One region of the Aerococcus loyolae genome, then DNA from elsewhere that is predicted to be linked to it. Evidence: predicted binding sites of a transcription regulator. Region 1 holds the regulator's gene; the other holds the start of a gene.
The links. Region 1 encodes CtsR, which represses protease genes until heat stress. Its sites were predicted from a motif close to TTGGTCAAAAAAGGTCAAANA; they were not measured.
Positions count from the first base shown of each region.

Region 2: clpP (ATP-dependent Clp endopeptidase proteolytic subunit ClpP) is a predicted target of CtsR. The motif match lies at 10,822-10,842, and genes of this name have one in related genera.

Region 1 covers NZ_CP126958.1:1,671,171-1,683,250, forward strand. The annotation lists gene CJ190_RS07575 (GNAT family N-acetyltransferase) at 1-755, shown strand, start outside; gene holB (DNA polymerase III subunit delta') at 816-1,829, opposite strand; gene tmk (dTMP kinase) at 1,847-2,488, opposite strand; gene recR (recombination mediator RecR) at 2,502-3,098, opposite strand; gene CJ190_RS07595 (YbaB/EbfC family nucleoid-associated protein) at 3,182-3,496, opposite strand; gene dnaX (DNA polymerase III subunit gamma/tau) at 3,521-5,416, opposite strand; RNA gene ffs (signal recognition particle sRNA small type) at 5,613-5,702, opposite strand; gene tadA (tRNA adenosine(34) deaminase TadA) at 5,750-6,238, opposite strand; gene CJ190_RS07615 (2-dehydropantoate 2-reductase) at 6,407-7,351, opposite strand; gene CJ190_RS07620 (hypothetical protein) at 7,538-7,750, opposite strand; gene CJ190_RS07625 (ATP-dependent Clp protease ATP-binding subunit) at 7,818-10,337, opposite strand; gene CJ190_RS07630 (CtsR family transcriptional regulator) at 10,368-10,826, opposite strand; gene CJ190_RS07635 (cation diffusion facilitator family transporter) at 10,945-12,066, opposite strand.
Region 2 covers NZ_CP126958.1:782,442-794,521, reverse strand. The annotation lists gene CJ190_RS03655 (3-phosphoglycerate dehydrogenase family protein) at 1-1,061, opposite strand, end outside; gene serC (3-phosphoserine/phosphohydroxythreonine transaminase) at 1,048-2,139, opposite strand; gene CJ190_RS03645 (TIGR01906 family membrane protein) at 2,258-2,887, opposite strand; gene CJ190_RS03640 (HAD-IIA family hydrolase) at 2,860-3,684, opposite strand; gene CJ190_RS03635 (YutD family protein) at 3,684-4,286, opposite strand; gene eno (phosphopyruvate hydratase) at 4,454-5,752, opposite strand; gene tpiA (triose-phosphate isomerase) at 5,801-6,556, opposite strand; gene CJ190_RS03620 (phosphoglycerate kinase) at 6,572-7,768, opposite strand; gene gap (type I glyceraldehyde-3-phosphate dehydrogenase) at 7,867-8,865, opposite strand; gene CJ190_RS03610 (sugar-binding transcriptional regulator) at 8,902-9,942, opposite strand; gene clpP (ATP-dependent Clp endopeptidase proteolytic subunit ClpP) at 10,177-10,779, opposite strand; tRNA gene CJ190_RS03600 (tRNA-Arg) at 11,045-11,116, shown strand; gene CJ190_RS03595 (hypothetical protein) at 11,788-12,080, opposite strand, start outside.

The DNA.
Region 1 (12,080 bases):
ACTATGAGGACAATGAACTCTACCAATTCTTTATTAACCAAGCCGCCCGCCATGTGCCGCTCAGTAACTTCATGGCCCTCGATTTTAAGCCCGGTCTGGACGAATGGCTGATCTTGGAGGAGCAGTATATGGACTATGCTTGTGCCTTCGACCTGCCCGAAATCAGTATCCACCTGCCCATGAACCAAGGGGTGGATGAGGCACTTTATGCCTATCTTTCTGAAGCCGGCTACCAATTGGCAATCACTGAGCTGGTCAGTCTAGCAAGCAAGCCGACCCCGAGCGGCAAAAATCAGCCCAAAAATCTTGACTTAAAAGAAATTACCGCTGATAGCCTGCCCGCTTTTCTAGCCTTTCAAGCCCATTATGATAAGGACTATGGTTTAGCCTACCAAGAGGAAATGCAGGGCTACTACCGCGAAGCCTTTCTGAAGGACAATATTCATCAGTTGGCCGTCTTTGACCAAGGGCAAGTAATCGCAGTCATGCAAGTGATCACTTCTCGCTACTACATTGAGATTGACCACCTGACCGTGAGGGAAGACTGGCAGAAACAGGAAATTGGCCGTTGGCTAGTCCAATGGGCTTATAAGCAGGGACAGGAAGCTGAGAAGACACTGATCTTAGTTTGTGACGCGGATAGTCCAGCCCGGCAATTTTACGACCACCTAGGTTTTGTGGGCCAGGGATTTGAATTAGCCTTCTCTCGACCGATTGACCAGGACTTTAAAGAGCAATTTTACTATCAAGACTAGACCATTAAAAAAGTGCTTCTCGCAAATTTTCTAACTTGCGAGAAGCACTTTTTCTTTGGTTTACAGGTATTTTTTCTCTAAGTTCCAGCTTTCTAAGACAAAGTATTCCAAGCTGGCCTGGGGGCTGACATTTTGTTTGATCATTTTTTGCGCCTTGGTCACTAATTTTAACAGGTCAAGGAATAAGCCTTCAGGGTAGGCCTGGTATTTGGCCTGGTGGTTGGTTTTTAGATCCGGGCGAACGAGGACCTGGTCTAAGGTCTCCTGCTTCCTTTGACTCTTAATTAAGAGACAATCCCTAAGTAAGAGGGTCAACAGTTGCAACAAGAGCTGGTTATCCTGGCGGCTGCGGGAGATTTTCATCCAATCAGTAGCTACCATGGTAAAGGCGCGCCCGTCTCTGGCCACAATGAGCTGAAGCCATTGGTCGAGGCGCTGGCACTGGTCATGGAAGACCTGATTCTCATTTAAAGCCAAAGCACTATCCAAGTCCGTCGTCAACCAGGCAATCACCTGGGCCTGGGCCTTAGCAATCCCTTGATCAACAAAGAGACGGACGGCCTGGTCAACCGCTAGGGAAGGGAAGTGAATCACCTGACAGCGGGATTGAACGGTCGGTAAGATCGCCTCCCGGTTATTGGTCAAGAGGAAGATATAGACATCTTGATGGGGTTCTTCTAGAAATTTCAATAAAGAATTAGCCGCTTGCGGCGTCATGGATTCCGCTGCCTCAATCACAAAGACTTTGACCCGGCCTTCTAAACCGGTCAGGGATAGATTGTGCTTGAGCTCACGGATTTGGTCAATTTTAATGCTGTTAGCATCCTTAGTCAGCCATTCCACATCACTATGGTCGCCTCGGATTACCCGCTGGCAGTGGTCACAGCGGCCACAAGGTTTATCTTCTTGACTACAAAATAAAGCCGCTGCCAGAAAGATCGCCATGTCAGCTTGACCAGAGCCCGCGTTGCCCTCAAATAAATAAGCATGGGCTAAACGTCTATTCTGGATGACTTGGCGCATCAACTGAGCCAGTTGGCTTTGTTTTTCTTCAATGGCAAAGGCTTGGGTCATTATGGCTGTCCTTTCTACTAAGAAAAAAATTGGGGAAAGCGCTGACGAATCAACTCATAAGCGTCTGCCTGCATGGCTGCGGCGGGTTGGCTCGCATCAATAGCGACAATCCGGTCAGGGTTTTCTTTCAAGAGGTCTTGGTAGCCTTGAATCACCCGGCGGTGAAAGGCGATGGATTCTTGGTCCAAGCGGTTGATCTCATCAGTCCGGCCGGCTTCAATCCGGGCAATGCCCTCTTCGGCGGAAATATCACAGTAGAGGGTTAAATCGGGCAGTAAGCCGTCGGTAGCAAAGTCATTGATCCACTTGACAGCCTGGCCCCCAAGTTCTCGCCCATACCCTTGGTAGGCAATGGAACTATCCACATAGCGGTCACAGAGAACCATGTTCCCAGCGACTAGAGCGGGCCGGATCTTTTGAGCCAGGTGCTGGGCACGACTCGCCGCATAGAGTAGGGCCTCCGACCGCGCATCGAGTGCCGTATTCGCTGGGGAAAGGATAATATCACGAATTTCTTCAGCGATCCGGTCGCCACCCGGCTCCCTAGAAAAAATGGGGGCCTGCTTTAAATCCTGGTCCAAACGTGCCTTGAGTCCTTTGATTAGGGTGGTTTTTCCTGACCCATCCGGTCCTTCAATGCTTATAAATACACCTGACATCCTTATCCTCCTCTTAGAGTTCCTGACGACCATCAAGGGCCCGCATGAGTGTCATCTCATCCGCATATTCAATATCGCTACCCACCGAAAGGCCATAGGCAATCCGACTGACCTTGATTTGGGCAGGCTTAATTAAACGCGCTAGATAGGTAGCCGTCGCCTCCCCTTCAGCGGTCGCATTGGTAGCAATGATCACTTCTTTAATCTGAGTATCCTGTAAACGTTGCAGGAGCGAGCGAATATTTAAGTCATCCGGCCCGGTCCCATCCATGGGTGAGAGCACCCCATGAAGGACATGATACTTGCCGTGGTAATTTTGCATTCTCTCCATAGCCATCACATCACGGGCCTCTTCAACCACCATCAGCACAGACCCATCCCGGTCATCATCACGGCAGATTAAACAAGGATCTTCCTGGGTAACATTGCCACAGACCGAGCAGGTAGTCATTTCCTGCTTAACCCGGTGCAAGGCCTCGGCAAAATCATTCACATCGGCCTGGTCCATATCCAGGACAAAAAATGCTAAACGAGCCGCCGTCTTTGCCCCAATCCCAGGTAATTTCTTAAAGCTATCGATCAGGCGAGCGATCGGTTCGGGATATTGCATAGTTTCAACTCCTTCTAATGAAAAAGTGGGGAAAGTCTTCAGACAACTTGAGTCTGAGCTCCCCCACTTCCTAAAGCAAGTTCCTAGAAGCCGGGAAAGCCTTTAGAAAGGTTCCCCATATTCGATTCTTGAGCACTATCCACCTTACTTAAACCGTCATTGACTGCAGCAATAAGAAGGTCACTGAGCATATCAGGATCTTCAGGATCAATCACTGCTGGATCCATTTCAATCGCTTTGACCCGGCGGTCGCCTCCCACCTTGGCCTTAATCATACCTGAGGGCTCCTTGCCTTCAAAGACTTGTTTTTCCAAGTCCTTTTGCGATTCTTCTAATTTTGCTTGCATTTTTTTGGCTTCTTTGAGCATTTTTTGCATATTCATCATATTGTTTGCCATTTCATTTCCTCTTTCCTTCTTTGATTAATCATTGCTGAGGGTTATATGATCATTGTCAGCCCCAAAAAGATCAGCCATGGTCTGGGTGAGCGGATCTTGGGCTTCTTGGTCTTCCTTTGCCAGCCATGCTGAAGTCGACTCCTCTTGCGCTTGTGAGCGATCGGCTTTTTGGTCTGCAGGAACTTCAGCCTCTTGGTCAGCGACTGGACTGGCTGGACTGTCGGCTTGGTCGGATCCATTGTTTTCCTTTTCGGCTTGGGACTGGATCAGTTCATCCTTGCGGCCTTCGTGGTAGGCCTTGACATAACGGCCCCTGGCTTCCTGCCATTGATCACTAGTCATCACCAGCATCCGGCCGGGGTGGTTAATTTGATTTTGCAAGTGGTTGGCGACTGCCTTTTGTAATTCCTTGTCCTCAAATACCCTTTGGCAGAAAATTTCATAGTCAAAACTCAAGACAAAGGCCTCGGGGCTGGCAGCTACCGGCTCGGTTTGGTGGAGGAGGGCCTGTTGGACAGTAGGAAGAGACCCGACCACCTGATCCCAAACACTGCTTAGCTGGTTGAGGTCGGTTTTTGTGGCCTGGCTCAGGGTTTTATAGATGGCTGAATAGGCCGGCTTAAATTGCCCTTGGACCTGCTTGGGCCGCTTATCATTCGCTGACTTAGCTGCCTCTTTAGCAGGGGCGGGGCTGGCTGAGGCTTGCCCTTGACTGGCTTGCAGTTGAGCAAGTTCTTCTTTTAAGGCTTGGACTTCTTGATTTAATTGGGTCAAGTGCTTTTGTTCCCCATCACTTGGAACCTGGTCAGTCGCTCGCGAGGGACTACTTTCTCTATCTGGCCAGTCAGCCAACTTAATGGTGGCCACTTCTAAATAAATATCGCCTTGGATAGCAAAGCGAATATCTTCTTGAACCGAGCGAAATTCTTTCATCATTTGGTAGATCAGCTGGCGGTCTAAGCCCTTGGCCAAGTCGTAGAAGGACTGGTCATAGTTTTTTATCAGATCCGTCTCTTGAGCGGCTTGACTTTGGTTAGCTAATAAGAGGTCCCGAGTAAAGAGCAACATTTCCTCAACAAAACGGCTGGCTTCTCGGCCCGCTTGAAGGATCTGCCTTAAAACCTCCAGGGCTTGGTCCGTGTCGCCTTGGCTTATGGCGGCGACATAGCTAATTTTTTGCTCATCGCTTAAAATTCCCGTCACTTGTCGGGTCATGGCCGTGGTAATCGTCCCTTGGGAGAAAGAAATCACCTGGTCCAAGAGACTCAAAGCATCCCGCATGCCTCCATTGGCATCTTGGGCAATCAGGTCCAAGGCTTCGGCTTCATAAGTAACCCCCTCTTGGTCTAAGATATAGGCCATCCGCTCCTTGATGGCTTGGTTAGAGAGCCGTTTAAAGTCAAAGCGCTGGGTACGTGAAATCACAGTTGCCGGAATTTTGTGGGCTTCGGTAGTCGCTAAGATGAAGATGACCCGGCTGGGTGGCTCTTCCAAGGTTTTTAACAGGGCATTAAAAGCCCCGGTTGAGAGCATGTGGACTTCATCGATAATGTAGACCTTATAAGTCGCCTCAGTAGGGGCATAACGGACCTTGTCGCGGATATCCCGGATTTCCTCCACCCCATTGTTAGACGCCGCATCGATTTCAATCACATCCGCCAAACGGCCTTCGGTAATGGCCTGGCAGAGATGGCATGCATTGCAGGGTTCACCATCTTTTTGTTGGGGACAGTTAATCGCCTTAGCAAAAATTTTAGCGGCAGAGGTCTTCCCTGTTCCCCGCGGGCCATTAAATAAATAAGCATGGCTGGTCTTATCTTGGCTGATAGCATTCTTCAAGGTCCTTGAAACCGCTTCTTGGCCGACAATATCCGCAAAAGTCTGCGGCCGCCACTTCCGGTATAAAGCTTGATAACTCATCATGGCCTCCCTTCCTTCATTCTCAACCATTATAACCAAATCCCCTCTAGATATCCATGGATGAGCTAAAATACTCTCGGCCAGCTAGCTCGTAAAAGTACGGCTCTTGGGCCAAGTCTTTAGGGATTAAGGGAAAATTCTTAGTCATTTTTTGAAAATAAAAAAGTTGGAACCTTTGTCCCAACCTTGAATAAGTGCATAACGTACAACACAAGACAAGCAAATGCTTATAGCTGCTTCCTTCCGGATCTGACTCGGTTCACACCCTTGCCTTTGTCGTACGGTCTTTCGACAAATTATATACTAGCATGTTTTTAGCTCACTTGTCAAACCCTAAGACTTGGGTTTGCGGGAAGCGGCCTTGCGACGCTTGCGCAGGTCCTTAAAAAAACGCTTGAGGAGTTGACTGCATTCCTCTCCTCTCAGCCCACTCACTAAGTCAACTTGGTGGTTGAGCCTGGGATCTTGGACCAAATTCATGAGTGACCCACAGCTTCCCGCCTTAGGGTCACTGGCCCCATAGTAGAGGCAGCGAATCCGGCTCAAGACAATGGCCCCACTACACATGCTACAAGGCTCTAGGGTGACATAGAGGTCAACATCATTCAAGCGCCAATTATTTAAGTAGCGGTTGGCCTGGCGAATCGCCTGCATTTCGGCATGGTCAGTAGCATCCTGGCTCTTTTCGCGTAGATTATAACCCCGTCCAATCACCTGACCTTGGTAAACGGCCACTGCCCCAATGGGAACCTCATCAATCGCTTGGGCCTTTTTGGCTAGGTCAATGGCGGCTTGCATAAAATCATCTGCCTTGTCATCCATGGCTCATCCCCCCTCTAACTTCCTTTTATTATAACTAAGAGCAGACGAAAGGAGCAAGTGTGACCAGGAGTCTTCCTTAATCACTTGAAGCAGTCTGCTTTTGCTTCAGGCTAAGCACCCCTTTCAGAAAAAAAAGCTCTTGACTGCAGCAGCCAAGAGCTAAAATGATTATTTAGCGTTCAGTAATTGTTCTTTAGTATGAACCAGACTGGTTAAGAATTGGTTATAAGGGGTTGGCACATTGAGTTTTTCACCCTTTTGGGCGATAGCACCGTTAATGTAGTCAATTTCAGTAAGGCGGTGATTGGTAACCAAGTCTTGGTACATGGATGGGAAGTGACCACCAATGGTTTCGCGGTTAAAGCATTCACCCACGTGTTCGATCATTTCATCCAGGTCCATTTCCACCCCTTCGGCATTGGCCACATCAACCACTTCTTTAACTAATTGGTTAATGAGATCGTGGGAAGCTTGAGCGTCTCCCAAGTCTGCCATATTACATTCTAAGATCGTACACAAGCCGTTCATGGTGGCGTTAACGCAGACTTTCTTGTAGATGAGGTAGTAGATTTCTTTTTCATAGATCCCGTTTAGGCCAGCTTCATCGAGTAATTCAACGATTTTCTTAGCTGCTGCTGCCGATTCCTCGCTCTTACCCAGGTTAAGTAGGTTCACATAGCCATTACCGAATAACTTCGGACGCCCAGGGCCTTCTAAGCCAGCTGTCCACATGGTGTTTCCTAAAACGATTTGTTCATCATCAAAATATTGACGGAGGATGTCATCATAGCCAATCCCGTTCATGAGACATAAAACCTTGGTTTGGTCAGTCACAATGGAGCGAGTTGCTTGGATAGCGTCTTCCAATTGCATGGCCTTGGTGAAAACAATTAATAAGTCTGCCTTCAAGTCAGGGTCATAGTCATCGAATGAATAGATATCAATATCGACTTGAACCTCTTCCCCGTTATAGTTAGCGCGGATTCCGTGTTCGCGGATGGCTGCAATATTCTTATCCCACCCATCGAGTAAGACAACATCCTTACCAGCTTTTTTAAACATTAAGCCGAAACGGGAACCCATACCACCGGCACCCAATATAACAATTTTCATCTTTTTTCCTCCTTCACTGTTTGGCAAAATACAATGTGTTAAATTTACTTTTGTCTATTGTAGCATGGATTTTCCCAATTACAAAAAGCTTTTATAATAAAATAAAAAGCGGTCTGACCGAGTCATAACCGCTTCATGTAGTTAAGTATTGCTGTTTAGTGCCAAAGCACTCGCATCGATGAGAGTTTAGGCAAAACGTTCTACCCATTCAGGTAAATCAAGTTGATCAACTTGTTTAGCTAGACGTTTTCCTTGCTTTTGTGCCTTATCAGAAACATCGTCCCAAGCCTTGCTTAGCGTTTGATTTTGGTCTTCTTCATACATTGCCAAGGCGACAATGGCTGTAATAGCAGCAGCTGTACCTAAACCAATTAATACTAATTTTGTTGTCTTGTCCATAGTAACCCTCCTCTTTATTAAGCTTGTCTTTATCATACACTAAAAGCGATATAAAGTCTTCTTTGGACTATCCGAGGGACAGACTTTCCTCGACCTTGGCCAAATCAGCCTGACTTTCGCTGCCGTCTCCGTGTTGGGTACGGATGTAGAAATTGCCTTGGCGACTACCCACTTGGAGGCGGTCTCCCGCTTGGACCTTGCCTTCAATAAGCAAGTCACTCAGGGCATCTTCAATTTGTCTTTGGATGAGACGGCGAACTGGCCGGGCGCCCATTTCTGGGTCATAACCGTCCTTAGCCAGTTGCTTAATCGCCCCATTGGTAAAGCGTAAGGTCAATCCTTGTTCTTCAACTTGTTGGCTAATTTGATCGGTAAATTTGCGGACAATCTCCTTCAAGTTATCTTGACTCAGGGCGTGGAAGACGATCACTTCGTCAACCCGGTTAAGAAACTCCGGTCGGAAAGTCTTCTTCAAAGCATCCAAGACTTGCTTCTTCATGGTTTGATAGTCTTTTTCTTGGTTTCCTTGGCCAAAGCCGACCAACTTCTCATCCCGTAATTCAGTGGCCCCAATATTAGAGGTCATGATAACCACAGTATTTCTGAAGTCCACCGTCCGACCCTTGCTGTCAGTGATATAACCGTCATCGAGGACTTGGAGTAAGAGGTCAAAAACATCCGGATGGGCCTTCTCAATTTCATCAAAGAGGACAATAGAATAAGGGTGTTGACGGATCTTTTCAGTCAGTTGGCCCCCTTCTTCGTAGCCAATATAACCAGGTGCTGACCCGATCATCCGGCTAGAAGAATATTTCTCCATGTATTCAGACATATCTAATCGAATCAGGGCCTCTTGGGAGCCAAAGAGAGTTTCGGCTAAGGTCTTGGCTAATTCGGTTTTCCCAACCCCGGTCGGGCCGAGAAACATAAAGGAACCAATAGGACGGTTTCTTTGTCCTAAACCACTGCGTGAGCGTTTGATGGCCCGGGCGACGGCATTGACTGCTTCATCCTGGCCCTTGATCCGGTCATGGAGACGGTCCTCTAGGTGAATTAAGCGGTCATTGTCACTTTGACTCAGCTCTTGCACAGGAATACCGGTCCACGCATGGATCAAGTTTTCCACGTCTTGGCTAGTCAAGCTTAAGTCATAGCTGTCTTGACCCTCTTGGTCGCCTTCATCTTCTTCCAAACGACCGAGCTCTCTGACTAAGTCTGCTTGTTGGGCATGGACCGCAGCCGCCTTTTGAAAGGCCTGGTTACGGACATGGTATTCTTTTTCTTGGTTGAGACGTTTTAATTCCTGTTCAATTTGATATTTCTTTCGCCGAGCCCCATTAGCTATCGGATTATCCAGACGCTTGGTAGCGGCTGCCTCGTCCATAACATCAATAGCCTTATCCGGTAGGAAACGGTCCGACAGATAACGGGAACTCAAGCGTACACAGGCGCTAATGCTGTCATCAGGGATGGCCACTTGGTGGTATTTTTCATAAGCAGGCCGGATCCCTTTCAGGATGGCCTCAGTATCTTCCAGGCTTGGTTCTTCAACTAAAATTTTAGCAAAACGTCTTTCCAAGGCCGCATCTTTTTCAATGTATTTTTGGTATTCATTGAGGGTGGTTGCCCCAATTAATTGGACTTGGCCCCGGCTCAGGGCAGGTTTTAGCAGGTTGGAGGCATCAATCGCCCCTTCTGCTCCCCCAGCACCAATAATGGTATGAATTTCATCGATAAAGAGAATAATATTGCCTTGATCTTCAATTTCTTCAATTAAATGCTTCATCCGGTCTTCAAACTCACCACGGTACTTAGTCCCAGCCACTAAAGACCCGATATCTAAGACCATGAGGCGTTTATCCAGCAAGTTTTCGGGAACCTGGTGCTGGCTCATTTGGATGGCCAGGGCTTCAACAATGGCGGTTTTGCCGACACCCGGTTCACCAACTAAAACAGGGTTATTCTTGGTCCGGCGGCTTAAGACTTGCATAAGCCGGCGCATTTCTTGTTGGCGGCCGATCACTGGGTCCAACTTGCCATCCTTGGCAGCTTGAGTCAGGTCCTTGGCAATACTATCCAGGGTTGGCGTTTTGCTTTTGCCTTGTTTGCCCCGTGGCTTTTTCGTCCGATTTCTGACCGGTTCTTTTTGCCCTAACATCTGATAGACATCACTACGCAGGCGATTAACATCTATATCGAGATTCTTAAGCAGGCGGTTAGCCAGGGTTTCCTCATTGATCAAGGCCAATAATAAGTGTTCCGTACCAATTAAAGAAGCCTGCATGGACTTGGCTAAGTCTCTGGCTTGGTTGAGGACTTCTTGCATCCGTGGGGAAAACTGTACCTGGTCTTCCTGACTGGTCGCTGTGTCACTGGTCCCATAGCCGGTAACAAATTCAATCTCTTCGCGAAGACTCTCATAACTTGGCAAGTAGTCGCTTAAGACGGCATGAGCAACACCTTCACTTTCGCGGTATAAGCCCAAAAGCATATGCTCGCTACCAATGGCTGGATGACGAAAGTATTCAGCTTCTTCTTTGGCAAATCCAATCGCGGTCTTGGCTTTTTCAGTATAGATGTCTTTCATAGTTGTCTCCTTTTCTAATTACCGGAGTAATTAGTGATATTTCAAATGTTCTAACATGTTTCTAAGTATCACTGCGCGGACACGATCCGGGGATTTAAAATTCGACATGACTTCCTTGTCAATGGCTGAGTGCATGATAGCCGCCTCATTCTCGCTGAGCAGTTCATTCTTCATCAAATTAGTGAGAATCGATACAGCATCACGCAAAGAAATGTCGTTGCCTACGAGGCTAATCATATTATCAATATAGTCCGCATCATCGATAATATTCAATTTCATAATTCTGATATAGCCACCACCACCCCGCTTACTTTCGACTTGATAGCCTTGCTTGGGGGTAAAACGTGTATTAATCACATAATTAATCTGTGAAGGCACGCATTCAAAGCGGTCAGCAATTTCACTCCGTCTGATTTCGACCCGTTCAGTATCCTGAAGCACCTCTTTTAGATAGGCTTCAATAATATCTGACATATTCCGGTTGCTCATGTCCTCACCTCCTTCACTAATTATTGACTAACTTTGACTAATATACTTTAATAATAAGCAAAAAAAGGAATGAGGTCAACTATTTAATTCACAAATAGCGACCTCATTAGGCTTTGACCTAGTTACGCTGGCTACTTTCTCTTTGAATAGAATGGTCAGGATCGTAAACCGTGTCAATGGTTATATGATTTATATTATATTTAGCTACCAAGGAGCGGATTTTTTGTTTAAGTTCTTCTTGTTCATCCGCCGTTAAGCGACAGGTAAGAACGGTAACACTGGCCATATGTTGTTCCCCATCGGTTGACCAGATATGCAGGTGGGATAAGCCATCGATATCCTCGTCTAAATCTAAGATCTGTTGGCCAATGGCTTGGGCATCGATACCTTCGGGAACCGCTTGGAGGAAAATCTTAGAAATATTAAGGAAGCGAGGGAAACTTTGGCTGATAATCCAAGCCGCAGTCAAAATCGACAGCAGTGGATCTAAGAAATACCAATTGGTAAAGCGGAGGATCACCGAGAGGATCAAAATCGCTACCCAGCCTAAGACATCTTCTAAGAGGTGGAGGTTGAGTAACTGCTCATTGGCTGACTGGCCCTTATGCATCATCCAGGAACAATAGCCGTTCACCACTACAGCAAAGACAGCCACCCAGAACATCCCCGTCACATGGATCGGTTCAGGATTAAAGAGCTTAGGAATAGAAGTCACTAGGATAAAGGCGGATCCGATGAGGAGAAAGACTGCTGTAATCAGTCCACCAAGCAGGGAAAAGCGGCGATAGCCATAAGAATAACGATTATCTGCCTCACGGCCAGAAATTTTTTCAAAGAACCAAGCAATGGCAATAGCTAAGACGTCCCCTGAGTCATGGATGGCATCCGAGAGAATGGCTGCACTGTTTAAGGTCCAGCCAAAGAAGGCCTCAAAGACCGTGAAAAAGGCATTGAGAAAGAGAACCAAACGCATCTTCTTAGCCGTTTCTTGGCTATTTCTAAATTGTAAACGCTTATTCTCATCTAATTGGCCCTCGGAATCTAAGGGGACAAGGGAAAATTGTTCAAAGGCTAAAAAACGACGTAAGTAAAGTAATTCTTCCTGGCGGTTTAAGCGGACGATATCCTGGTCTAATTGAATGGCAAAGCCCTTATCTTGGTTGAGGTCTTTTATTTGCTGAGCTAACCAATCATATTGACGTTGGCTTTCGATACCGACTATCCTGTAAAGTGTTTCCATGTTTTCACTCTCCT
Region 2 (12,080 bases), 890 kb from region 1:
GCATAATTCCCTCGACTCTTATTGATAATTTTTTCGATATTAATATCTTCATCTGCTAGGTAACGAGATATCCCAGCCACCATATTAGGAATGTTTTCATTAATAATAGACAGACGTAATGGCGCATTAAAGGTCATTTCCACATTGGGGAAGTTGACAGAATTCTTGATTTCGCCACTTTCCAGGTAATTATTTACTTCTTGGGCAACCATCAGGGCACATTTCTCTTCAGATTGTTCGGTACTTGCCCCTAAGTGAGGAGTCATAATAAAGTCGTCCCGACCGGCTAATTCTTCAAAATAGAAATCACTAGCAAAGTATTTCACCATGCCATTTTCTAAGAAGGTAAGCATGGCCTCAGGGTCAACCGTTTCTTGGCGTGAATAGTTAAGGATAATCGCCCCTGTTTTTACTAGAGAAAGATTTTCAAAGCCAATTAAATGGTGGGTTTCTTCGGTATAGGGGGTGTGGATGGTGATGTAGTCGGATTGTTGGAAAATATCTTTCACATCATCACAATAAGACACTTTTTGGTTAATTTGCCAAGCATTTTTCACTGAAATATAGTTATCGTAGCCAATGACATCCATACCTAGTTCAATACCCGCATTAGCAACCCGGGCACCGACATTACCTAGGCCAATAACTCCTAAGGTCTTGCCCATTAGCTCTTGGCCACGGAACATCTTCTTTCCGGCTTCAACTTGCTTGTGGACATCTTCCCCATCTAAACGGTTGATCCAGTGTTCTGCTTGAAAGACATTGCGAGAGAGATTAATCATCATAGCAATAACCAGTTCCTTAACCGAATTGGCGTTGGCCCCCGGTGCATTAAAAACCACAATCCCCTTCTCACTACAATCATCAACAGGAATATTATTTACCCCCACGCCTGAGCGCCCGATCGCTTTTAGTTGAGAAGAAAAGTCGTAGTTATGAATATCACTACTGCGTAAGATAAGAGCGTCCGGCTCTTGGTCATTATTAATTAAGTAGCCTTGTTTACGTAAATAATTAAGCCCTGTTTCAGCGATATTGTCTAAAGTATTAATTTTTTTCATGTTTAACCTCACTTTCAAAATCCTTCATGAATTTCACTAAGGCATCCACCCCCGCTTCAGGGAAAGCATTATAGATGCTGGCCCGCATCCCACCTACAGAGCGGTGCCCCTTCAAATTAATAAAACCTTTCTCCTTGGCTGCTTGGATAAATTCTTGGTCGATGTCAGCATCTTGGCTGGTAAAAGGAATATTCATGAGTGAGCGATCAGTTGGAAGGACCTGGTTAACAAAGATTTCTGATTGATCAATGGCTTGGTAGAGTTTTGCGGCTTTTCTTTGATTAATTTGGTCAATAGCGGCTAATCCTCCCTGGTTTTTAATCCATTCCAGAACTAAACGCATTACATAAATAGAGAAAGTTGGTGGAGTATTGTATAAAGAATGCTTGCTGGCATGGGTTTTATAGTCTAAATAAGTTGGAATTACCTTCCCAGTATCCTCTAACAAATCATCACGGATAATCACTACACTGACACCAGCTGGTCCCACATTCTTTTGCGCTCCCGCATAAATCAAAGCAAATTGAGAAACATCCACAGGGTGGCTAAGAAAGTCCGATGACATATCAGCAACTAAGTTTGAACTTTTAGCATCAGGATAGTTGCGGTATTGGGTCCCTTCAATGGTATTGTTACTGGTGATATGAATATAATCATAGTCATTTGAGTTAAAATCAGTTAAGACCGGTAATTTTTGATAATGATCTTCCTTTGAAGAAGCTAGAACGGTGGCCTTTCCGGTTAATTTTTCAGCCTCTTTATAGGCTTTTTCACCCCAGCTGCCGCCAATAAGGTAGCCAGCTTTACCGCTTTTTAATAAGTTTAACGAAAGTGCTGAAAATTGTAAGGTCGCGCCACCTTGCATGAATAATACTTGATAATTGGAGGGAACATCTAAAAGCTCTCGTATTAAGTCTTCCGCCCCTTCAATAATCTCTTGAAAAGAGTCTGATCGGTGACTCATTTCTAAAACGGATAAACCTTGACCATGATAATCAACTAAATTCTCCTGAACATTTTCCAATACTTCTAAGGGTAAAGTTGCCGGTCCGGCAGAGAAATTCCACACACGAGTCATTTTCAACACGCCTTCCTATATAAACTCTATGATTGTTTCAAGATTTTTCTTACCAATAAGTATAGCAAAGACCAGAAAAAAAGCCTATTTAATATTTAAAGTAAAAATAAAAACCAGCCTACTTTTCGAGACTAGTTTTTCCGAGGCGATAAAAATAATAAAAAGCTCCTTCAACCAGAACCACCACCAAAATAAAGCACGCCAAAAAGAAAGTCTCTGGTAAGATTTCAATCACTGGGTCGAGCTTGGGATCAAAGAGCCAAGCATCATTATTGAATAAGAGCTGATGAAATAGAACAAAAACCTGGTCAAAAAATAAGAGAAAGAGCGGTATTAATAGAAAAGGTAAGACCATTAACCCCTTCATGGGCCGATATAAATAGAAGTAAGCCTGGTTATTTTTTAATTTTTTTAGGAAGCGAGCGGATAACAGACCACTGGTTAGTAATAAGATATATAGGATTTGAAATAGCCGCTTCACTTCATAGAAATGAAAGATCCCTTTTGGACTCATGGGGAAATGCTGTAAGGACAAATGTTCAATCCAAGGAAAATTGAGATAAGCAATAATACGATGGTAGTCCTGGAAAATCTGTTGCCATGTTAAGTCAACGACTTGATTGACCTGTTCAAGATATGCACTCAGATAATAGAGTGGGGTAAACCAAATCGTGAAGGTAATCGCTCCACACAATATAAAAAGCACCAGACTGCTAAGTCCTAAGTAAAATCGGATATTTCTTGCCATAATTTTCCTAATTCCTCATAATCTTTAACGATATAGTCAGGTTGACCCGAAAAATGTTCCAAATCTTCTTTATGATGGACACCGGTCTCAATTAATATCGCCGGCATATCCATACGATTTGCCGCTAAGATATCAGTGGTTAAGTTATCACCCAGCATGGCCACTTCATCGGCTTGAAGACCTAGCTTGGCTAAGGCACCGGACATAATCAATTTTTCCGGTTTACCACAAACAACCGGACGCGTCCGACTCACCTCACTGATCATGCGCCCTAATGAGCCAGCACCGGGCACAAATCCTCGTTCATCAGGAAATTGAATATCCGGGTTAGTTAAGTAAAAGTCCGCCCCTCTTTGGACTGCAATAGCTGCTTGAGCGAGCTGGTCATAATAAACACTTTGATTCAAGCCTACGACTACTAGGTCAATCTGCCGGTTAATACTTGTCAAAATCTCAAAGCCTAAGTCATTGACGCTCTTTTTAAGAATTTCACTACCAATAATATAAGCGGCCTGTTGGTGATCGACCTGGTGGTAAGCATCTTTCAGGGCATAAACTAAGGCGTCCACACTACTATAAACCCTTTCTGGATCAACCAAGATTTGATGTTCCTTTTCTAGGAAAGCTTGGACTTCTTGGTGGGACCTCATGGAATTATTAGTTAAAAATAGAAAGGGCGTTTGACTAGTAATGAGTTTTTCAATAAATGCTTTAGCTCCCTTAATGGGACTTTTCCCGCGATAAACCGTTCCATCCAAATCAATCAATAAGCCTTTTATCTTCTTAGCTTTTGTCATCACTTTTTCCTTATTTTAAATGTTTTTTTATCAGTTACTTTAACAGCATTGGCTTTACGACTGGAATTTTTCTTTTTCACAGAGAAGCGCTTACCCACTGTCTTCGTTTGTTTTTTAGAAGCTTTTTTATGATTATTTCCTTGATTATTATGACGACTATTCCTTCTCTTCTTACGCTTAGAATTTTGATTATTCCTTTTACTCTTCAATTGGCGGTTACGTTCATTGATTTCTTCTTCACTACGCAGGTGCTTTAAAACAAAATAATCGCAACCAAAACTACAATATTCATATAAATAATCATCGAGAAAAGAAATTTGCTGGTCAATGCTGGTGTGGGGTAATTTATCTTCATAAAAGCCCTTCAAACGCAATTGTTGGAAACTCCAATCGCCCACCACATAGTCATAGCTATCCAAAATATCCATATAGCGGTTAGCTAATTCCTGCTTATCGATGCCCGCTTCAGCATCCTTAACCACTTGAAAAGCTTGGCCATTGATTAAATAGCGATCATCAGCCTGTTGGATGACGTCAGCAAAAATATAATTGTCGCTCTTACGTTGTTCTATCCAAGCTTGGCGGTCTTCTGTTTGAGACATTTAATCCCTCCTTATCCCTTGGAATCATTAATTTCTATCTTAGCACACTTTATTTAACACGAAAAGTCTCTTAGTTTTCAAGAAGTCTTTCCCCATTAGAGTAAAAATAAAAAGGTGGGAGCGACCCACCTTATTAATTAAAAACGTTTTTAAATTTACTTATTGGATTATTTGCTTAAGTTGTAGAATGCATGGATTCCTTGGTATTCAGCAGTTTCACCAAGTTGGTCTTCAATACGTAGTAATTGGTTATATTTAGCCATCCGGTCTGTACGTGATAAGGAACCAGTCTTAATTTGACCAGCGTTGGTTGCTACAGCAATATCAGCGATGGTAGCATCTTCAGTTTCACCAGAGCGGTGGGAAACAACAGCAGTATAGTTAGCACGTTTAGCCATTTCGATAGCGTTGAAGGTTTCTGTTAAGGTACCAATTTGGTTAACCTTAATTAAGATTGAGTTTGCAATACCTTCTTCAATACCACGTTTCAAGTAGTCGGTATTGGTTACATAAAGGTCATCACCAACTAATTGTACTTTATCACCAATACGTTCGGTTAATAATTTGAAACCTTCCCAGTCATTTTCATCCATACCATCTTCAACAGAGATGATTGGGTATTTGTTAACTAATTCTTCGATGTATTCAACTTGTTCAGCAGCAGAGCGAACAGCAGCGCCTTCACCTTCGAATTTAGTGTAGTCATATTTTCCATCAATGTAGAATTCAGAAGAAGCACAGTCTAAAGCGATAAAGATGTCTTCACCAGCTTTACGTCCAGCAGCTTCGATCGCATCAATGATAGTTTGTAAAGCGTCTTCAGTACCTTCAAAGCGAGGAGCAAAACCACCTTCGTCACCAACGGAAGTTTCTAAACCGCGGCCTTTAAGAATACCTTTCAAAGCGTGGAAAGTTTCAGCACCCCAACGTAAAGCTTCTCTAAATGAAGGAGCCCCTGCAGGAACAATCATAAATTCTTGGAAAGCAATTGGTGCGTCAGAGTGAGAACCACCGTTAACAATATTCATCATTGGAGTAGGTAAAACATGGGCATTGAATCCACCTAAGTAGTTATACAATGGCACGTCTAATTCATCAGCAGCAGCATGAGCAGCAGCAAGAGAAACCCCTAAGATGGCATTAGCCCCTAATTTACCTTTGTTCTTGGTACCGTCTAAAGCGATCATTGCTTCATCAATACCTACTTGGTCAGTAACTTCCATACCAACAATGGCTTCAGCAATCACTGTATTAACATTTTCAACAGCTTTTAGGACACCCTTACCTTCATAACGGTCTTTGTCGCCATCACGAAGTTCAACCGCTTCATGTTCACCAGTAGAAGCACCAGAAGGTACTAAACCACGGCCAAATGCGCCTAATTCAGTATATAATTCCACTTCAACGGTTGGGTTACCACGGGAGTCCAAAATTTCACGGGCATGGATGTTAGTAATTAATGACATAGATTTTATCTCCTTTTATCTAATTAATTTTATAATCTATTTGATGAATTATTCTGCAGCATTAACTAAAGCAAGAAAATCGTCGACTTGAAGACTAGCTCCCCCGACTAGGGCGCCATCAATATTTTCTTGGGCTAAAATATCTTTTACATTAGCTGGTTTCACTGAGCCACCGTAAAGGATACGGACAGCATCGCTAGCTTCTTGGCCAGCAACTTCAAAAACAACGTCACGAATGTGACCACAAATTTCTTCAGCGTCTTCTGGAGAGGCTGTTTTACCGGTACCAATTGCCCAGATAGGTTCATAAGCAATGACACTTTTAGCAATTTCTTCTTGGCTAAGTTCTTTTAAAGCTGCCTTGATTTGTCCAGTGATCCATTCTTTAGCAATGCCTTCTTCACGTTGGTCTAAGGTTTCACCACAGCAAATAATTGGGGTCATGCCATTATCGAAGATTGCTTTGGCTTTCTTAGCAACATCTTCATCGCTTTCATTAAATAATTCACGACGTTCAGAGTGGCCGATAACCACATAGCTTGCTCCTAGATCAGCTAAGGCTAAAGGTGAAATTTCTCCAGTGAAAGCCCCACTATTTTCATAGTAGCAGTTTTGAGCACCGACTTTAATGTTAGTGCCTTGACTTTCAGAGAGTAAGCTTTGCACGTATAAAGCTGGTGGGCAAACCAAAACTTCAGCTTTTTCACTACCACTTAATTTAGCTTTCAGGTCTTCAATAAAAGCTTTTGCTTCACTAGCGGTTTTATTTAATTTCCAGTTCCCGGCAATTAAAACTTGTCTCACTTTGTTCATCCTTCCTTATTTTTCACTTAACGCTTCAACACCTGGTAGAGGATTACCTTCTAAGAATTGTAAAGAAGCTCCCCCACCGGTAGAAATGTGTGAGAATTTTTCAGCAAATCCTGAATTCTTAGCAGCTGATGCAGAATCCCCACCACCAACAATAGTAATGGCATCGTCAAGGTCAGCAACCGCTTTACATACGGCATTGGTACCAATAGCAAATTTTTCCATTTCAAAGACACCCATTGGGCCATTCCATACAACCGTTTTGGCATCTTCTAATTGTTTAGCAAATAATTCATTGGTCTTAGGACCGGAATCCAAGCCTTCCCAACCTTCAGGAATGGCATCAGCAGCTACTACTTGCGTATTAGCGTCATTTGAGAAGTCATCAGCAACGACAACATCCACTGGAAGGTAAAGTTTGTCGCCAGCTTTTTCCATGATTTCTTTGGCTAATGAAACGCGGTCTTCTTCTAACAAGGAGTTACCCACTTCATAACCCTTTGCTTTTAAGAATGTATAAGCCATACCCCCACCAATAAGCACTTTGTCGGCCTTATTAAGTAAGGATTCGATCACGGCAATTTTATCGGAAACTTTAGCCCCACCTAAGATAGCAACAAAAGGTCGCTTAGGATTATTGACTGCATCCCCTAAGAAGTTTAATTCCTTTTCCATCAAGAAGCCAGCTACGGCATGGTCAACATTGGCAGAAATACCAACATTCGATGCATGGGCACGGTGGGCAGTCCCAAAGGCGTCGTTAACAAAAATACCGTCGCCTAATGAAGCCCAATATTTACCTAATTCAGGATCGTTACCTGATTCTTTCTTGCCATCAACATCTTCAAAGCGGGTGTTTTCAAAAAGTAAAACTTCCCCATCATTTAATTGGTCAATGGCTTCTTCTAACTCTTGTCCACGAGTAGCAGGAACAAAGACCACTTTTTGCCCTAAGAGTTCTTCTAAGTGTTTAGCCACTGGAGCAAGGGACTTGTCTTTTTTATCTTCTTCACTTTTCACTTTGCCTAAGTGAGAAAATAAGATCAATTTTCCGCCTTGTTCAATCACATACTTAATTGTTGGTAGGGCTTGAACCATCCGATTATCATCGGTAATTTCTCCATCCTTCATAGGAACATTGAAGTCAACCCGCATTAAAATCTTTTTGCCTTGGACATTAACATCTTTTACAGTTTCTTTTGCCATATTCATTTCTCCTTTTTCTATCACTTAGAAAAAAGGCAGGGAGCGTCTGACTCCCCGCCTTTACATGGATAGACGCTTTTATTAAACGTTAGCGTTTATTATAACTTAGCGAAGTATTCTAAGGTACGTACTAATTGTGAAGTATATGACATTTCGTTGTCATACCATGCAGCAGTCTTCACTAATTGCTTACCGTCAACGTCCATAACTTTAGTTAAGGTTGCGTCGAATAAGGAACCATAAGTCATACCTACAATATCTGAAGAAACGATTTCGTCTTCGTTGTAACCGAAGGATTCATTTGAAGCAGCCTTCATAGCAGCGTTAACTTCTTCAACGGTAACATTCTTTTCAAGAACGGTGAAGAATTCAGTAATAGAACCAGATTTAACAGGTACACGTTGTGCGGAACCATCTAATTTACCATTTAATTCTGGTAAAACTTGTCCAACAGCTTTTGCAGCACCGGTAGTGTTAGGAATAATGTTTTCTGCAGCGGCACGTGCACGACGGAAGTCTCCCTTACGGTGTGGAGCATCCAAGGTGTTTTGGTCCCCTGTATAAGCATGGATAGTAGACATTAAACCTTCAACAATACCAAAGCTCTTGTTTAAAGCATCTGCTAAAGGTGCTAAACAGTTAGTGGTACATGAAGCACCAGAAATAACAGTTTCATCCCCTGTTAAGATTTCATGGTTGGTGTTGTAAACGATAGTTGGAATATCTGCTCCACCTGGTGCAGTAATAACAACTTTCTTAGCTCCACCTTTTAAGTGTAGTTCAGCTTTTTCTTTTGATGCAAAGAAACCAGTAGCTTCAAGAACAACTTCTACACCTAAGTCACCCCAAGGAATTTCAGCTGGGTCTGGATGAGACATAACTTTAACTTCTTTACCGTTTACTTTGAAGGCGTCATCTAAAACTTCAATTTCACCATTGAAACGACCATGAGTGGTGTCATATTTCAATAAGTGAGCTAACATTTTTGAGTCAGTTAAGTCATTGATTGCAACTACTTCTAAACCTTCAACATCTTGGATACGACGGAAAGCTAAACGTCCGATACGTCCAAAACCATTAATACCTACTTTTACCATATTAATAATTTTCCTCCTTCGGAAATAAAAATATTTTTAATGAGTTTCCTCATTTAAAACCTGATTACTTACCCCTAAATCTGTCACTAGGACAAAGTTAAAGGGTGCGAGTTTTGCAAAAGCTTGAATGGCTTTTGCTTTAGCACGACCGCCAGCAATTAGAATGGGATATTGAATATCCTTTATTTGATCTAATTGTAAACCAATACGGGGCATTTGATAAACTATTTCCCCCTCCTTGGTGTAAAAACACCCGAATGCTTCACCAATGGCTCCCTTAGCAAGGATTTTATCAATTAATTCTGATGAAAACCCCCGTCTTTGGGCCATGATTCTAGCATCGCCAACACTAAATAATAAAGCATCGGTCCGCTTTAAAATATTTAATGTTGCTTGAATGGAGGGCTCTTTCACTAATAAGTCTCTGGTTTCTTCAGTCAGAACATCAGGAACGTAGAGAGAATTAGTAGTCCCATTTAAGCGGTGTGCGAGTTGGTCACTAATTGTATTTGCCTGAATCGCCACCGAATCGCCCATGCCACCACGGACAGGAACAATCGTAAAATGCCGATTCTTAGTTAGAACTTTACGGTTTAAGCTCTTAGCAACCTCGAGTATTGTCGAGCCGCCTGAAACAGCCACCGTAATGTATCCTTCTGGCAAAGTATTGGCTAAATAGTTAGATAAGAATACTCCTATTTGTGCCAAGGTACTATTTTCTTCATCAAGATTACTCTCAATAATATGTACCTCATCGATACCTAGTTGCTTTTCTAAGCGTTGTTCCTTAGCAAATAAACTAGAATCTTCATGGAGCATTTCGCGAGCAAAAGCTAAAGCTTCCTCACCCTTAGCGGTGATAACCATTCCATTTCTAGTGGAATCTAATAACCCTTCTTTTTTAAGGATATTCGTTTCACGACGGAGTGGTCGCTCAGTCATGTCTAACTTCTTTGCCAAAATTTGGCGACCAATAGGTTGAAAGCGTAAGACCATTTGTAAAATTTGCATCCTTTTTTTAAAGAGGTCTTCCAATTCAGGAACCACTTTAAGGATTCTACTGTAAACGGCTTTCATGACATTCAACTTTCTATTGCATGGACTTTTATTGTCCGTCATGCCTTTTTTTGACCAACATAGTGCAAAAAAATTTGAGCAGTTCTATCTGCTATTCATTTTTCTACACTAGTAGTATAACAAGAATATCATGCAGTCGCAAGCATTTTGCAGTGGAAATCTAAATTTTATAAAAACCGAGTGTACTTACTTAAGCTACACTCGGTAATTATTTTGTATTTGTCTTTTATGATACTATTCTTGACCTTTAAGGCCTTGGTTAGAAGCCATGATTTCATCAATGATGCCATATTCCTTAGCTTCTTTGGCAGTCATCCAGTAGTCACGGTCCATATCTTTTTCCACTTTGTCGATATCTTGACCAGAACGTTCAGCAATAATTTCTTTTAAGGTTTGCTTAGTTTGTAAGATATGACGAGCTGATATTTCAATTTCAGTAGCCTGACCTTGAACGCCACCTAGAGGTTGGTGAATAAGCACTTCAGAATGAGGCAAAGCATAACGTTTTCCTTTTGTACCACCAATCAATAAGATAGAGCCCATAGAAGCTGCTAAACCAGTGACTATGGTCACAACATCAGCATTAACAAATTGCATGGTGTCGTAAATGGCCATCCCTGCAGTTACTGATCCTCCTGGACTGTTAATGTATATATAAATATCTTTATCGTTATCTTGAGCATCTAAGAAAAGTAATTGGGCAATAACGCTGTTTGCCATATCATCATTAACTTCTCCACTGAGCATGATAATACGGTCCTTCAGTAAGCGCGAATAAATATCATAAGCACGTTCACCACGAGGTGATTGTTCAATCACTGTCGGTACTAAATTCATTTAATTTCCTCCTTTTTCGACTTCCTAATCATTATAACCTTAATAGTCAATATAGGTCAATAGATAAACTTATGGCACTTTTACGGGGAAATATTTATGCCAACTTGCCATTAATGCCCTTCAAAGCAGAAGTAAGCTAGCTTCTTTATTTGTTGATTTTGCGGGTGAAGCTATTATAGTAAGAAATCATCGATAACAACAATACTTTTTTCAAAAAAGTTCTTAACAAAAGTATGCTATTTGTGCTATAATGTATTTATTGCTTGCACCCATAGTGTAATGGATATCACGTAAGATTCCGGTTCTTGAGATGGGGGTTCGATTCCCTCTGGGTGCGTATTTAAATTTTAAGGCTTTCAAATATGCCTTAGAAATGTTGATTTAACAGCATTTACAACTTAATTGTTAATAATAGTTAAGCTCTAATTTTGCACCTCATGGGGCAAGATATGGGGCAAGATCTTTCTACCCCCATCGCTGAGTTAGTAAATTTAAATTTAGTATTATTTAGTAATGTAGTAAATTGTAGTAATTGCCCCGTGCGGGCTTTTTTTATTGGCAATTTACTTAACAGGTTTTAACAGGTTATTTAATATCGCTACCTATGGAAAATCTTAGGAGTCTTATGGGTAATAAATATGTTAAGTTTTGTCAGGTTTTAAAAAATGCAAGGTTTTGCAAGGTTTCCCTTTTTTAGGCCTCAGCTATCTCAGGTTTTTAATGACGGAATATAAATTTAACGGGGTAATTTGGGAGTAGTTTTTTTAGTTAGCTAATAACCTTATGAAATCTTAGTAATTATCATCACTAGCACCAAGCCCATAAAGCGCCCTATTTGCCCTGTGTGGCGTTGTTTGATTTCGTGATGAATCCCATCACTAATACATTTAAACTGTGATAAGGCTGGTTATTTTCGCTCTACCTTGTCAAAACCTTGCCATCGTCTTTCAGGGCAATGAAAAAGGTGAACCATCACTGATTCACCTAATTAACGCTGTTATTCTCTTTTTAGTTTAGTCTGGCAGTGCTGTCTGGTATTACCGTTTCACGTTCATTAACTTGTGACCCATCAAGCTTGGCCATGCGGTTTAGTAACATTCCATTCCGTATATTCGCTTCCCTAGCGCCCTCAGGCGTTTCGCTGGTATTACCATACAAATCATCGTCAAAATTGGTGGAAAGGTTCTCTAAATCACTATAGAACGGATTCTTTACCTCGTATTTACCATTGGCATTAATAACGTCCATCACGGCTGAATTATAGTCATATTTTTCAGCAAGATAATTCAGTGTCTTTTCGC